Regions from separate parts of the Kosakonia sacchari SP1 genome, predicted to be linked through region 1. Evidence: predicted binding sites of a transcription regulator. Region 1 holds the regulator's gene; the other holds the start of a gene.
What was found. Region 1 encodes LexA, which represses DNA repair genes until DNA is damaged. Its sites were predicted from a motif close to TNCTGTATGTACATACAGNA; they were not measured.

Region 1 (7,517 bases):
TCCAGGTAAAACCCAGAATGCGGTCAGTCAGGCGGATCATCTCGTAGGAGAAGTTCGCGGCAATCTCTTCCATCAGCGCGATGGCGTTTTGCTGCGCCTTATCATGGGAGATCTTTTTGCTGCGCGCTTCATCTTCAACGGCGCGGGCAATCGCCTTTGAAGAGAGCAATTTGTTAAATAAATCCTGACGCGCCGGCAGGCGCGGGCCTACTGCGGCCAGACGCTGGCGGGCAAAGTGCATACGCGCCACGCGCGCCAGTTTCTGCGCGATAATTTTATCGGTGCCGTGCTCGGTCGCCATACGGCGCAGCGAAACCGGTGGTGAGAAACGCACAAAGCTGTCGCGGCCAAGCCAGGAAACAGCAAAAAATTTCTGGATGCCGTTCAGCATGCGCAGCGGCGGGTTAATTTCGCCTTTTTCGCGCCCGGGCGAACGGCCAAACATCACCGATACTGGCACCATTTGCACATCCAAATCGGGATGGCTGCGGTGTAAATCCAGGTAGTCGTGGAACAGCTTGATCGACTCTTCTTTCGGCGCGTAATAGGTGAACACGCGCGGGCCGCCGTGGATAAACACGAAACGCGGCAGCAACGCGCCGTCGATTTCCAGCGGTTCCAGGGGATCGGGCAGCTCATGCGCCAGACATTGCGCGCGTAAAGTCAGTAAGTCAGCCTTTGAGTTATAAGGCAGCACGTACATGATGGGGCGTGATGTATCGAGACCCAGTTCCTGTGCAGGTTCTGCGGGGATCGATTTACTTTTTACCAGCACGCTTAATGGTAAATTCAGTAATTTGTAGTAAATTCGTGGCCAGCCGGACATAAAGGATGTAAAGCCTCTGGTTAATAGTGCCATTGCGCCGCAAGAATATCAGAAAGCGCACATAATTTCTGTTGTACCGCTGCGCGCTTGCTGAGACATTGACGCCAATTTAATAAAAAGGTTCTTTTAAATGGCTAATAATACTACCGGTTTCACCCGGATCATTAAAGCCGCTGGATATTCCTGGAAAGGCGTTCGCGCCGCCTGGATTAATGAAGCGGCATTTCGTCAGGAATCCGTTGCGGTTATCCTGGCAATTATAATCGCTTGCTGGCTCGATATTGACACCATGACGCGCGTACTGCTGATTGGTTCTGTGACGCTGGTAATGATTGTCGAAATTCTGAACAGTGCCATCGAAGCCGTAGTAGACCGTATTGGTTCGGAATTCCATGAACTTTCCGGGCGGGCGAAGGATATGGGGTCGGCGGCGGTGCTGATGTCCATCCTGCTGGCAATGTTTACCTGGATCGCATTACTCTGGTCACATTTTGGATAACGCTTCCAGAATTCGATAACGCCATGGTTTTTTGCTTAAATTTGGTTCCAAAATCGCCTTTAGCTGTATATACTCACAGCATAACTGTATATACACCCAGGGGGCGGGATGAAAGCATTAACGGCCAGGCAGCAAGAGGTGTTCGATCTTATTCGCGATCGCATCACTCAAACCGGTATGCCACCAACGCGTGCGGAAATCGCACAGCAATTGGGGTTCCGTTCCCCAAATGCGGCGGAAGAACACCTCAAAGCGCTGGCGCGCAAAGGGGTTATCGAAATCGTATCTGGCGCATCACGCGGTCTTCGCCTGTTGCTTGAAGAAGAAGAGGACGATATTGGTTTGCCGCTGATTGGTCGCGTCGCTGCGGGTGAGCCGCTGCTGGCGCAGCAGCATATCGAAGGCCATTACCAGGTCGATCCGAGCCTCTTTAAACCTCACGCAGATTTCCTTCTGCGCGTTAGCGGCATGTCGATGCGTGACATTGGCATTATGGATGGCGATCTGCTGGCGGTGCACAAAACGCAGGATGTACGTAACGGCCAGGTTGTTGTTGCGCGTATTGAAGACGAAGTGACGGTCAAACGTCTGAAAAAACAGGGTAACACGGTCGAACTGTTGCCTGAAAACAGCGAGTTTTCGCCGATCGTCGTCGATCTGCGCGATCAAAACTTCACCATCGAAGGGTTAGCGGTCGGTGTCATTCGTAATGGCGCGTGGCTGTAACGCACATTCGCTCTGCTGCGGGGCTGATTCAGGTTCCGCAGCGATCTCTACTTTTCCCTCACTAATGTTCACATTCATACCATGCCTCTGCTAACCGCATCCGACAAAGCGCTCTGGCGGCTTGCGCTGCCGATGATCTTCTCGAATATCACCGTCCCGTTGCTGGGGCTGGTGGATACGGCGGTAGTGGGGCATCTGGACAGCCCGGTTTACCTGGGCGGCGTAGCGATTGGCGCAACGGCGACCAGTTTCCTCTTTATGCTGCTGCTTTTTTTGCGCATGAGCACCACCGGGCTAACAGCTCAGGCGTTCGGCGCGAAGAATGCGCCCGCGCTGGCGCGGGCGTTAGTCCAGCCTTTGCTGCTGGCGCTTGGAGCCGGTGTGTTAATTACTCTGCTGCGCACGCCACTTATCGATCTGGCGCTGCATATCACCGGCGGCAGCGAGGCGGTGCTGGAACAGGCTCGACGGTTCCTGGATATCCGCTGGTTGAGCGCACCCGCTTCGCTGGGCAATCTGGTATTGCTCGGTTGGTTGCTCGGCGTGCAGTATGCGCGCGCACCCGTGATATTGTTGGTGGTGGGGAACCTGCTCAATATCGTGCTCGATCTGTGGTTGGTCATGGGGCTGCATATGAATGTGCAAGGTGCAGCACTTGCCACGGTCATCGCGGAATATGCCACCTTCGCCATTGGCTTATGGATGGTGCGACACGTACTGGTGATGCGCGGCATTCCATTACTGACACTGAAAAATGCATGGCGCGGCGGCGTGCGGCGTTTGCTGGCGCTGAACCGCGATATCATGCTGCGTTCGCTGCTGCTGCAACTCTGCTTTGGTTCGATAACGGTGTTTGGCGCCCGACTCGGGGATGAGACGGTGGCGGCAAACGCGGTGCTGATGATGTTTTTGACCTTTACCGCCTATGCGCTGGATGGTTTCGCGTATGCGGTTGAAGCCCACTCCGGGCAGGCTTACGGTGCCAGAGACAGCAGCCAATTGATGCATATCTGGCGGGCTGCTTGCCGGCAGGCCGGTCTGGTAGCGCTGTTCTTTGCTGTTGTCTATGCACTGGCGGGTCAGCAAATTATCGCGTTGTTAACGTCGCTACCCGCGCTGCAACAGCTTGCCGGGCATTATCTGATTTGGCAGGTCATCTTACCGTTAGTGGGAGTGTGGTGTTATCTGCTGGACGGTATGTTTGTCGGTGCGACGCGCGCGGCCGAAATGCGTAACAGCATGGCGCTGGCGGCGGCAGGGTTTGCCGTTACGCTACTCACCGTGCCTGTCTTGGGTAATCACGGTTTGTGGCTGTCGCTCGCTGTGTTCCTTGCTCTGCGTGGGCTGACGCTGGCGCTGATATGGCGTCGCCACTGGCGTAACAACAGTTGGTTTGCTGCTACAGATTGTTGATCCCGCTTTATTTCTCGTCGTTGTGTACGATTTTTCTCGCCTCGTTTACGCTGCTTTTATCTTATTGGATGGTTAAAGATTCCGAATAAAATTCATAATGCCGAATCCCTGACTACAATAATCAGTACGTTCAGCACGGCGAGAACGTCATTTTAAACCGAACGATAAGGAGTCCATGATGAATAAAGACGAAGTCGGCGGTAACTGGAAACAGTTTAAAGGTACTGTAAAAGAGAAATGGGGCAAGCTCACCGATGACGATATGACGATCATTGAAGGTAAACGTGATCAGTTGGTGGGTAAAATCCAGGAACGTTACGGTTACGCGAAAGATCAGGCGGAAAAAGAAGTGACGGACTGGGAAACGCGTAATGATTACCGTTGGTAGCCAACACATCCCCTCAAATGTGTTAACCCTCTGAAAGGCTACCCTGCCCGAAGGTACAAGGATGTACCACCCCCCAGATTCCACATCTATGAGCTCGAACCGCATTCATTTGGCTTACAAGCTTCCAGATTTTGCGTTCTAATCGCATCCCTCTGTTTAAGCTTGCCTGACTTAGGGCTGTCGCAGTATGTGCTTGCTCGCCGTCGTTAAAAAGCGAAACCTGGCAAGTTGTGGCGTAGGTAATAAATAGCCGAAAAAAGACGAGAGACTATTATCGCGATTTTTTCTTTAGCGGGACGCTATGGTCATGCTGGCAATGATCGTGATGGCGGCAGGCTTCCACTTCCACACAAGCCGCACACAGACCATGGGCTTCAATGACATTATGGCGCAGGGCAAAACCCATTTTCGCCGCCAGCGCATGCATAATATCTTCCACGCCTTCGGCCTGTTCTTCTTTCACCGAACCACAGCGGTCACAAATGAACATCGCAGAAGTATGAGTCGGCTGATCAAAAAGATGACACAGCACATAGCTGTTCGTGGACTCAACCTTGTGGACAAATCCTTGCTCCAGCAGGAAATCAAGCGCGCGATAAACGGTAGGGGGCTTTGCTTGCGGCTCGCTTTCGCGCAGCAGATCAAGCAAATCATAGGCGCTGATCGCCCCTTGTTGCAGGCTTAGTAATCGCAATACTTCAAGGCGCTGGGGAGTCAGGCGCACATTGCGCTGCGCGCACAGCTTTTCAGCCTGCACTAACATCTCTTGCGAAGTGGTCTTATCCATTTGCGCTCTCTGGTCGGGGAAATAGAAACCCACACTTTACCATGTCCTGCCCAAAACACCGAGATCGCCGCCCGTAAACTCCTTTTCTCACTTTCCTTCCCGAAATGAATATCCTCTTCTATAAATATTGAGAGTTTCCTCAATAACTATAACGTTCATATATATCCTGTACGTTCACTTGATTTAGCTTCTTTTTTGGTCGTTGTTCGCAGCAATAGTGAATTCCTGTTTCTTTTAAAATAAACAGGCTTAAAAAACTCATCTGGCTACGAGACACATATTGTGAATAAAAAACGTAAACTTTCAGTGGTCGCTATCGCTGTCTCCTTCTTTGCGGCAAATCAAGCAGGAGCAGCCAATACCTGGGCAGAAGCACGTAACGATGCAATGGGAGGAACGGGGGTTGCATCGGCAAATTATGGTAGTGGGGCACTCATCAACCCGGCGTTGCTGGCGAAAGCCAAGCCGGAAGATGACGTCACGATTATCCTGCCGAGCGTTCAGGCGCAAATTACCGACAAAGATAATCTTCGCGATGAAATCGATAACATCAATGACAAAATTGATGGTTACAAGGATGTGGTCGATAACCTGACCGCCGCGCAGATCATTGCCAATCCGATTGGCACGGTCAATCAGTTCCAGAGCGCGGCGAAAGATCTGGCCGACGAACTGGTGTTCCTGAAAGGCAAAACCGCGCAGGCCAAAGCTGCCGCAGGCATTGCGGTCAGCATTCCAAATGATGTGCTCTCGCTGGCTTTTGTCACCAAAGCGTATGCGCACGCTCGCGTTAGCTCGAATATCGATCAACAGGATATTGATTACCTGCGCAATATTCAGAACAACACCGGTTTTGCCGTAGGCGAAGCGTTAGGCGCGGTGGTTTCGCCAAACGGTAGCGAAGAGATCACCAAAAACCTCAACTCGACCGCAGCGGGCCGTGCGGCAATTGTCTCCGACTTTGGTATCGCCATGGCGCGCCAGTTTGAAGTCGCTGGTGTGCCGTTGTCCCTTGGCGTGACGCCGAAGCTGCAAAAAACCTGGGTCTACAACTACACCGCGTCTATTTATGACTATAAGAGCAGCGACCTGAGAGACAGCCGTTATCGTACCGATGACACCGGCTTTAACATCGATGTCGGTGCCGCCGCAGACTTTGGTGAAAACATTACTGTTGGTTTAACCGGCACCAACCTTATCTCCCGCGATATCGATACTCAGAATATTCGTATTCGCAATGGCAGAACCGGTGATGTCACCAATTACAAAGACACCTATCAGATTAGCCCGGTGGTGACGGCTGGCGCGGCCTGGCACAACGATCTGGTGACATTGAGCGCTGACGGGGATTTAACCGAAACCAAAGGTTTCAAGAGCGAGAAAAACTCCCAATATGTTGGCGTCGGTGCGGAAGTTCGCCCGCTTAGCTGGCTGGCGGTGCGTGCCGGTTACCGTGCGGATGTGAAAGGTGACGATAAAAACGTCTTCACTGGCGGTGTCGGTTTTGCACCGTTTAACCGCGTTCATGTCGATTTAATGGGGCTGGTCGGCGAAGATGAGACCTGGGGTGCAGGCGCACAACTGAGCGTCACATTCTAAGATGTTCTCACCGGAGGCTTAATGCCTCCGGTTCTCTTTTATAGCTTATAAATCAGATAAGTAAGCCTGGCGGGATTATTTGCCACTCATCTTGTTGAAGCTGGTCATCAGATTGCGGTAGTCAGGGATGTGGTTAGAGAACAGGTTGCCCAAACCTTCAATGTCGTTACGCCAGTCGCGATGTAATTCACAAGCAACACCAAACCAGGTCATCAATTGCGCCCCGGCCTGCGACATACGGTCCCATGCTGAATGACGGGTAATTTCATTAAATGTACCTGACGCATCGGTGACAACAAACACCTCGAAGCCCTCTTCCAGGGCCGATAACGCCGGAAATGCCACGCAAACTTCCGTCACCACTCCCGCAATAATCAACTGTTTCTTACCCGTTGCTTTTACTGCCTTCACAAAATCCTCGTTATCCCAGGCGTTGATATTACCCGGGCGAGCAATATAGGGGGCATCGGGAAACTGCGCTTTCAGCTCCGGCACGAGAGGGCCATTCGGACCTGTCTCGAAGCTGGTTGTCAGAATAGTGGGTAGTTTAAAATACGTAGCGAGGTCGGCCAGCGCCAACACGTTATTTTTGAATTTATCTGGATCGATATCCCTGACCAATGACAGCAAGCCCGTTTGGTGATCGACGAGCAACACAGCGGCATTGTTTTTATCAAGACGTACATACGGTTTAGTCATTTCCTTGAACTCCCTTTGACCCATTACGGTGATAAATAGCTTTCGCTATTAATGAACATTTCCTATGCCTACCAAAAATGTTAGGTAGTGGTACCGTTTTGCGCAAGGCGACCCCGTGCATATATCCACAGGGAATGTAGGTCATACGTTGTGTCAGCAGGTTTACGCGCTTTCTCTATGCTAGAATAATGCCCCCGCTATTTCAGGCGTCGGCGATGGCCGGACCTGAGCGGAAATCAGATACGACAAACCTATTTAAAACTGTCCAAAATGCACGGTAACCCTGAAATGACAAACCCCCATCAAACCAACGCAACGACGCTCAATTCCTCTCAACAGTGGAATGGCCGGTTTAGCGTGGCGCCGATGCTTGACTGGACGGACAGACATTGCCGCTACTTCTTGCGCCTGCTGTCGCGCCAGACGTTGCTCTACACTGAAATGGTCACTACCGGTGCCATCATTCATGGCAAGGGTGATTACCTGGCGTACAGCGAAGAAGAACATCCGGTAGCGTTGCAGCTCGGCGGTAGCGATCCGGCGCAGCTTGCTCATTGTGCGAAGCTGGCCGAAGCGCGCG
Region 2 (7,517 bases), 1.2 Mb from region 1:
CTGGCTCGGTTACTCGCGCGCGTTGCTGTTTATCTCCGGTTTCGCTGCTAATCAGGCGGTGATTGCTGCGCTGACGGGCAAAGAGGACAGGATTGTCGCCGACAAATTAAGCCACGCCTCGCTGCTGGAAGCCGCCAGCCACAGCCCGGCGCAACTGCGACGTTTCGCGCATAACGATGTCGGGCAACTGACCACGATGCTGGCAAAACCGCTTACCGGACAGCAACTGGTGGTGACCGAGGGCGTATTCAGCATGGATGGCGACAGCGCACCACTGGCGGCCATTGATAATGCCACGCGGGAAGCGCAGGCCTGGTTGATGGTGGATGATGCACACGGTATTGGCGTGGTGGGGGAGCAGGGGCGCGGCAGTTGTCATCTGCATAGCATCAAGCCGCAAGTGCTGGTGGTGACCTTCGGCAAAGGTTTTGGTGTCAGCGGTGCGGCGGTGTTGTGCAGTGACACGGTGGCGGATTATCTGCTGCAATTTGCCCGCCATCTGATTTACAGCACCTCGATGCCGCCGGCGCAGGCCGTGGCGCTGAGCGCGGCATTGCAGGTTATTCGTAGCGACGACGGTCATGCGCGGCGTGAAAAACTGGCGGCGCTGATTACCCATTTTCGCACTAGCGTGGCACACGCATCCGTCACGATGACGGATTCCATCAGCGCAATCCAGCCGCTGATTGTCGGTGAAAATAACCGCGCACTGCGACTGGCAGAACGCTTGCGTCAGCGCGGCTGTTGGGTGACTGCGATTCGACCGCCCACCGTACCGCCGGGTACGGCACGTTTGCGCCTGACGCTGACCGCAGAGCACCAGTTCGACGATATCGACCGTTTGCTGGAGGCCTTGCATGACAGTGAATAAACAGGCGGTCGCCGCTGCTTTTGGCCGCGCGGCACAGAGTTATGCGCAGCACGACGAATTGCAGCGCCGGAGCGCCAGTTTGCTGTTATCTAAGTTGGGTACTCTCACGCCTGGTCAGGTGCTGGACGCTGGTTCTGGGCCGGGCGCAATGAGCCGCTACTGGCGCGGGCAGGGCGGCGAAGTAACGGCGTTGGATCTCTCAGCGAATATGCTTGATGAAGCGCGCCGTCAGCACAGCGCGCAACGCTATGTCAGGGGCGATATTGAAGCCATGCCGCTGGCGGATGCGCAATTTTCACTGGTCTGGAGCAACCTGGCGGTGCAGTGGTGCGATGATTTGCGCCAGGCTGTCGGTGAGTTGTATCGCGTCACCCAACCCGGCGGTTGTGTTGCCTTTACGACACTGGTCGCGGCCTCACTGCCGGAGCTGAACGAAGCGTGGCGCGCGATTGATGACCATCCGCACGCCAACCGTTTCTTAACCTTGCCAACCATCAAACAGGCTTTGCACGGCTGGCGTCTGCGTAGTGGCGTCGAGACCATAACCTTGCATTTTGACGATGCGACCGCCGCGCTGCGTTCGCTAAAAGGTATTGGCGCAACACATTTACATGTGGGCAGGCAGCAGGGGCTGACACGCGGCAAACTGCAACGCTTGCAGCTGGCCTGGCCGCAGCAGCAGGGCAAATGCCCGCTGACATACCATCTTTTTTGGGGAGTGATCGTCCGTGATTGAACGCTATTTTGTGACCGGTACGGATACGGAAGTCGGGAAAACTGTCGCCAGTTGCGCGCTTTTGCAGGCGGCAAATCTGCGTGGTTTACGCAGCGCGGGTTATAAACCGGTGGCCTCCGGGAGTGAGATGACCGCAGAGGGGCTGCGCAACAGCGATGCGCTGGCACTGCAACACCACAGCAGCCTGCCGATGGCGTATAAGACCGTCAATCCGTATACCTTCGCAGAACCCACATCACCGCATATTGTGAGTGCAGATGTGGGTGAGCCCATTGACGCACAGGTAATGTCCGCCGGGCTGCGCACGCTGGAAGTACAAGCGGAGTGGCTGCTGGTTGAAGGTGCAGGGGGCTGGTTTACGCCGCTTTCAGAGACGTTCACTTTCGCCGATTGGGTGGTGCAGGAACAGCTGCCGGTGATTCTGGTCGTTGGCGTAAAACTTGGCTGTATCAACCATGCCATGTTAACCGCGCAAGCGGTTCGCCAGGCGGGGTTACGGCTGGCGGGCTGGATTGCCAACGATGTGGTGCAGCCAGGCAGACGACACCCGGAGTATCTGGCAACGCTTCGGCGCGTGATGCAGGCTCCGCTGATTGGCGAAATTCCCTGGTTTGCCCACGCACCGGAAAAAGAAAAAACGGGTCATTATCTTGATCTCAGTGTCCTGACTCCGGTGTCATCCACTTTGAGAGCAGCGGATCATCAAGCAGTTTAACGTCGCCCTGCGCGACATTGCGCCCGCGGTGCAGCAGGCAGAAACGGTCGGCGACCCGGCGAATAAATGACAAGTGCTGTTCAGCCAGCAGAATGGTCATGCCAAACTCCTGGTTGAGCCGCACGATCAAATTGCCAAGTTTATGAATAAAAGCCTGCCCCAGACCGCGCGTTGGCTCATCGAGGATCAACAGCCGTGGGTGCGTAACCAGCGCCCGCGCCATCGCTAACTGTTGTTGATTATCCTCTGACAACTCCGCGCCACGTACCTGGCGCAGCTCATACAGTTCGGGGAACAAATCGTAAATATCCCGCCGCACTGCGCTGCCCGGTTCACTGCCGGCGCGCATCGCGACGTGCAGATTTTCCTCAATGGTAAGTTGCGAAAAAATCCGCCTGTCCTGCGGCACATAGCTGATGCCGATGGCGCTGCGGTGTTCAGCTTGCAAAGAGAGCAAATCGCGCGGCGGTGCGCCCACGTCCTGCCAAATCATGCTGCCGCTTTCAATAGGTAAATAGCCAGTGATGCAATTCACCAGTGTCGTCTTGCCCATGCCTGGCAACCCAATAACTGATGTGCAGACCCCGGGGGATAAATCGAGGTCGACATTCCACAATGTATGCTGATTACCGTAATACTGGTTTACTGCCCGTAAGCTCAACATTGTCCGCTCCTTGTTTCGGATCTGATGACCACGATGATTCTGCAAAAGGCTTGCCAGAACATAAAAAAGGCTTTTTTTTCGGATGCCGCTGAGAAAAGTGGCTTTTAAAACGTGAGGAGGGAAGAAGCCAGGTAAAAATTCTGCACTTTGCCAGTGCTTGCAGTGTTGAGTTGTGGTGCAGCAATCGCTGGATCTGTGAGAATGATCTCATGCGGATCCTGCGTTTCGTTTGCCGATAATTATCAAAAAGAAAAGATAATAAATTTTTAGCGCCACCCGCCTGGGACAAAATGGGATTTGGCGGGAAGGCTAGGCATCCGGCCTGGCGGCAGTTATCCACTATTCCTGTGGATAACCTTGTGTATTAGAGTTAGAAAACATGCGGCAAGCGAGAGAGGACGCGGGTTGCGCCTGAATTGGTGTTAAACACGTCTTTTTGATATTAACTTTAATAATCAATTGGTTATATAAAAGCAATGCCTGTAAGAAAAGTGTCACCCGCTGCCACAAAACTTTCAAAGGCTTGCTTGACAAATGTTAAAAGAGGAAAAATTTTGGGGATAACCTGAAAGGGTTAGTGTTTTATCTTGTCCGCGCAGAAATTTGAGGGGAGAAGCGGTGCCCTAACGGGGAGTAGTACAGATTGCCTGTTTCGCTACTGTTTTTTCATCCAGTGTTATTTATTGGCAAAAGTGAACAGGGTGAGTAAAATGTGTTACCTGCCCGCTCATTCCTTCATCAGGTAGCCGTTCATGAGTAAACCGTTCAAACTGAATTCCGCTTTTCGTCCTTCCGGCGATCAGCCTGAAGCTATCCGCCGCCTCAAGGAAGGTCTGGAAGACGGCCTGGCGCACCAGACGCTGCTCGGGGTGACGGGTTCAGGGAAGACTTTCACCGTCGCCAATGTGATTGCCGATCTCCAGCGCCCGACAATGGTGCTGGCACCGAACAAAACGCTGGCCGCGCAGCTGTATGGTGAAATGAAAGAGTTCTTCCCGGATAACGCGGTGGAGTATTTTGTCTCTTACTACGATTACTACCAGCCGGAAGCGTATGTACCAAGCTCTGACACTTTCATTGAGAAAGATGCCTCGGTGAACGAACATATTGAGCAGATGCGTCTGTCAGCGACGAAGGCGCTGCTGGAGCGTCGCGATGTAATTGTGGTGGCCTCCGTTTCCGCGATCTACGGTCTGGGCGATCCGGATCTCTACCTGAAAATGATGCTGCACCTGACTAAGGGCATGATCATCGATCAACGCGCGATCCTGCGCCGCCTGGCGGAGCTGCAATATACCCGCAACGATCAGGCATTCCAGCGCGGCACTTTCCGCGTACGCGGCGAAGTTATTGATGTGTTCCCGGCAGAATCTGACGATCTGGCGCTGCGTATCGAATTATTCGATGAAGAAGTCGAGCGCCTGTCGTTGTTCGACCCTCTGACCGGTCATATTGAGTCGGGCATTCAACGCTTCACCATCTACCCGAAAACGCACTACGTGACGCCGCGCGAGCGGATCGTGCAGGCGATGGAAGAGATCAAAGTTGAGCTGGCAGAACGCCGTAAGTCGCTGCTGGAAAATAATAAACTGCTGGAAGAGCAGCGGCTCAGCCAGCGTACCCAGTTCGACCTGGAAATGATGAACGAGCTGGGCTACTGCTCGGGGATTGAAAACTACTCGCGCTATCTTTCCGGGCGCGGGCCGGGCGAGCCGCCGCCGACGCTGTTCGACTACCTGCCCGCCGATGGTCTGCTGGTAATCGACGAATCACACGTGACTATTCCGCAGATCGGCGGGATGTATCGTGGTGACCGCGCGCGTAAAGAGACGCTGGTGGAGTATGGTTTCCGTCTGCCGTCGGCGCTGGATAACCGACCGTTAAAATTTGAAGAGTTTGAAGCGCTGGCACCGCAGTCAATTTATGTTTCGGCAACGCCGGGCAATTACGAGCTGGAGAAATCGGGCAGCGAAGTGATTGATCAGGTGGTGCGCCCGACCGGTCTGCTCGATCCGGTGATTGAAGTGCGCCCGGTGGCGACCCAGGTGGACGATTTGCTCTCTGAAATTCGCCAGCGCGCCGCCATTAACGAACGTGTGCTGGTGACGACGCTGACCAAACGCATGGCGGAAGATCTCACGGAGTATCTGGAAGAGCACGGCGAACGGGTGCGTTATCTGCACTCGGATATCGACACGGTTGAACGTATGGAAATTATCCGCGATTTGCGCCTTGGCGAGTTCGATGTGCTGGTCGGCATCAACTTGCTGCGTGAAGGGCTGGATATGCCGGAAGTCTCGCTGGTGGCGATTCTGGATGCCGACAAAGAGGGCTTCTTGCGTTCTGAACGCTCACTTATCCAGACGATTGGCCGCGCGGCACGTAACATCAACGGTAAAGCGATTCTGTATGGCGACAAGATCACACCGTCGATGGCGAAAGCGATTGGCGAAACCGAGCGTCGTCGTGAGAAACAGCAACGCTATAACGAAGAGCACGGCATTACCCCGCAGGGCCTGAACAAGAAAGTGGTGGATATTCTGGCGCTTGGCGAAGGGCTAGCGAAGACGCGCGCGAAAGGGCGTGGTAAAACGCGTACACCTGCTCAGGTGGAAGCGGCTGAACTGGCGCTCACACCAAAAGCGCTGCAGCAGAAAATCCACGAACTCGAAGGCCAGATGATGCAGCATGCGCAGAACCTGGAGTTCGAAGAGGCGGCGAAAGTACGCGACCAGTTGCACCAGCTGCGCGATCTGTTTATTGCCGCATCCTGAAATCAGCGCGGTGATATGACCGCACAAAATAGCAAAAAAGAGAGCCTGTCCGGGCTCTCTTAATGTTGGCTTAACCTACGCCTGACACACTGCCCACCGGTATTCTGGAGGGCAATCTGATGCAACAATTTAAGGTTCGTGAGTTTTTCGCTGTCGCTTTCGTGCTGGCGCTAGTGATTGGTTTTGCCCGTCTGTGGGTGCTGACTTACTGATTTACGCCTGGCGGGCACCGGGGAGAAATTTTACCCACGCCCGTACGCCAGATTGCGTCAGCCGGTTGTGCAAAAAGAACTGCGCGTCATGCAGTTGTGCGATACGCGACACAATGCTTAATCCCAGGCCTGCGCCGCCGTAGCGGCTGTCCATACGCACGAAGGCTTTACTGAGCTCTCCGCTGCGGCTTTCATCAATACCCGGCCCTTCATCTTCCACCGCCAGTACCGGTGTTGCAGCGTTTTCGATACGTACGGTAATGGTCGATCCTGTCGGGCTATAGCGGTGGGCGTTTTCGACCAGGTTTCTCACCAGTAACCGCAGCAGCGTGGCATCACCGGCGACCGCAATGTCCTTTTCTGGCTCTGCAATTTCCAGCATCTGTTGGCGCGCGGTCAGCATCTGTTCCAGTTCACTGCGAATGGGTTGCACCACATCCTGCAACAGCATCACCTGCTGGTAACTACCGGCGGAGAATGACTGCCCGACGCGTGCCAGCAGCAACAATTGAGCAATGTTTTCCGTCATTTGCTCAAGTCGTTGCACCAGTGGGTCGACGTTGATACCGCTGGTTTTCGCCATCAATTCCAGATGCAGACGTAACCCGGCCAGCGGCGTACGCAGCTCATGGGCAACGTCGGCGGTAAACAATCGCTCCCTGTCGAGGGTTAGCGTCAGGCGGGAGACCAGCTCGTTAATCGATGAGGTCACAGCTTCCACTTCGCTGACGCTATTGTTCAGCGTGATGGGTTGCAGGTTGTTCGGCGTGCGTTTATTCAGTTCTTCCTGCAACTCAAGCAGCGGACGGGTAATGGTTTTTACCGCCTGCATACAGAGCAGCAGCGCCAGTCCGATGATCAGCAGGCTTGGTACCAGCAGGCTGGCCACCGCTTCGCGGACTTCATGCTCGATATGTTTGCGATTGTTGTGGTTATGAATGGCTGCCTGCACCAGCAGCTGTATTTGCTCTTCGCTTTCATGCCACAGCCAGAACACGCTGACCAGCTGGCAAAACACCAGAATGCCACCAATGGTGAGTAACAAACGGCGGCGCATACTCCAGCGCCTGAAGTTGAAGAGCGCCATCAATCAGCTCCGTTCCTGCGGTTGCACCAGCATATAACCAAACCCACGCACTGTGCGGATACGCGATTTGCCGATTTTGTCGCGCAAATTATGGATATGCACTTCCAGCGTGTTCGTCGACGGTTCGTTATCCCAGTTGTAAATATCGTTATAGAGGATCTCCCGGTGTACCGGGCTTTCGGCTTTCAGCATCAGGCGCGACAGCAGGGCGTACTCTTTTGGCGTCAGCTCCAGCAACTGTTCATCCAGCCACGCCTGGCGGCGTGTTACATTCAGCGTCAGATTACCGTGGCTGATTTCGTTATCGCCCTGATTATTATGGCGGCGCAGCAGCGCGCGAATGCGGGCGTTCAGCTCGTCCAGCGCAAAGGGTTTAACCAGGTAGTCGTCTGCACCGGTATCCAGCCCCGCAACGCGATCTTCAAGCGTATCGCGGGCGGTGAGGATCAATACCGGCA

Region 2: the regulator LexA is predicted to act here: its motif matches at 3,643-3,662, upstream of uvrB (excinuclease ABC subunit UvrB).

The regions. Positions count from the first base shown of each region.
Region 1 is NZ_CP007215.2:4,548,926-4,556,442, reverse strand. It holds gene plsB (glycerol-3-phosphate 1-O-acyltransferase PlsB) at 1-826, opposite strand, end outside; gene C813_RS44500 (diacylglycerol kinase) at 957-1,325, shown strand; gene lexA (transcriptional repressor LexA) at 1,434-2,051, shown strand; gene dinF (MATE family efflux transporter DinF) at 2,133-3,464, shown strand; gene C813_RS44485 (CsbD family protein) at 3,643-3,852, shown strand; gene zur (zinc uptake transcriptional repressor Zur) at 4,124-4,639, opposite strand; gene traF (conjugal transfer protein TraF) at 4,922-6,238, shown strand; gene ycaC (isochorismate family cysteine hydrolase YcaC) at 6,314-6,937, opposite strand; gene dusA (tRNA dihydrouridine(20/20a) synthase DusA) at 7,208-7,517, shown strand, end outside.
Region 2 is NZ_CP007215.2:3,343,552-3,351,068, reverse strand. It holds gene bioF (8-amino-7-oxononanoate synthase) at 1-871, shown strand, start outside; gene bioC (malonyl-ACP O-methyltransferase BioC) at 858-1,607, shown strand; gene bioD (dethiobiotin synthase) at 1,600-2,322, shown strand; gene C813_RS38825 (ABC transporter ATP-binding protein) at 2,264-2,986, opposite strand; gene uvrB (excinuclease ABC subunit UvrB) at 3,739-5,760, shown strand; gene pmrB (two-component system sensor histidine kinase PmrB) at 5,974-7,059, opposite strand; gene pmrA (two-component system response regulator PmrA) at 7,063-7,517, opposite strand, start outside.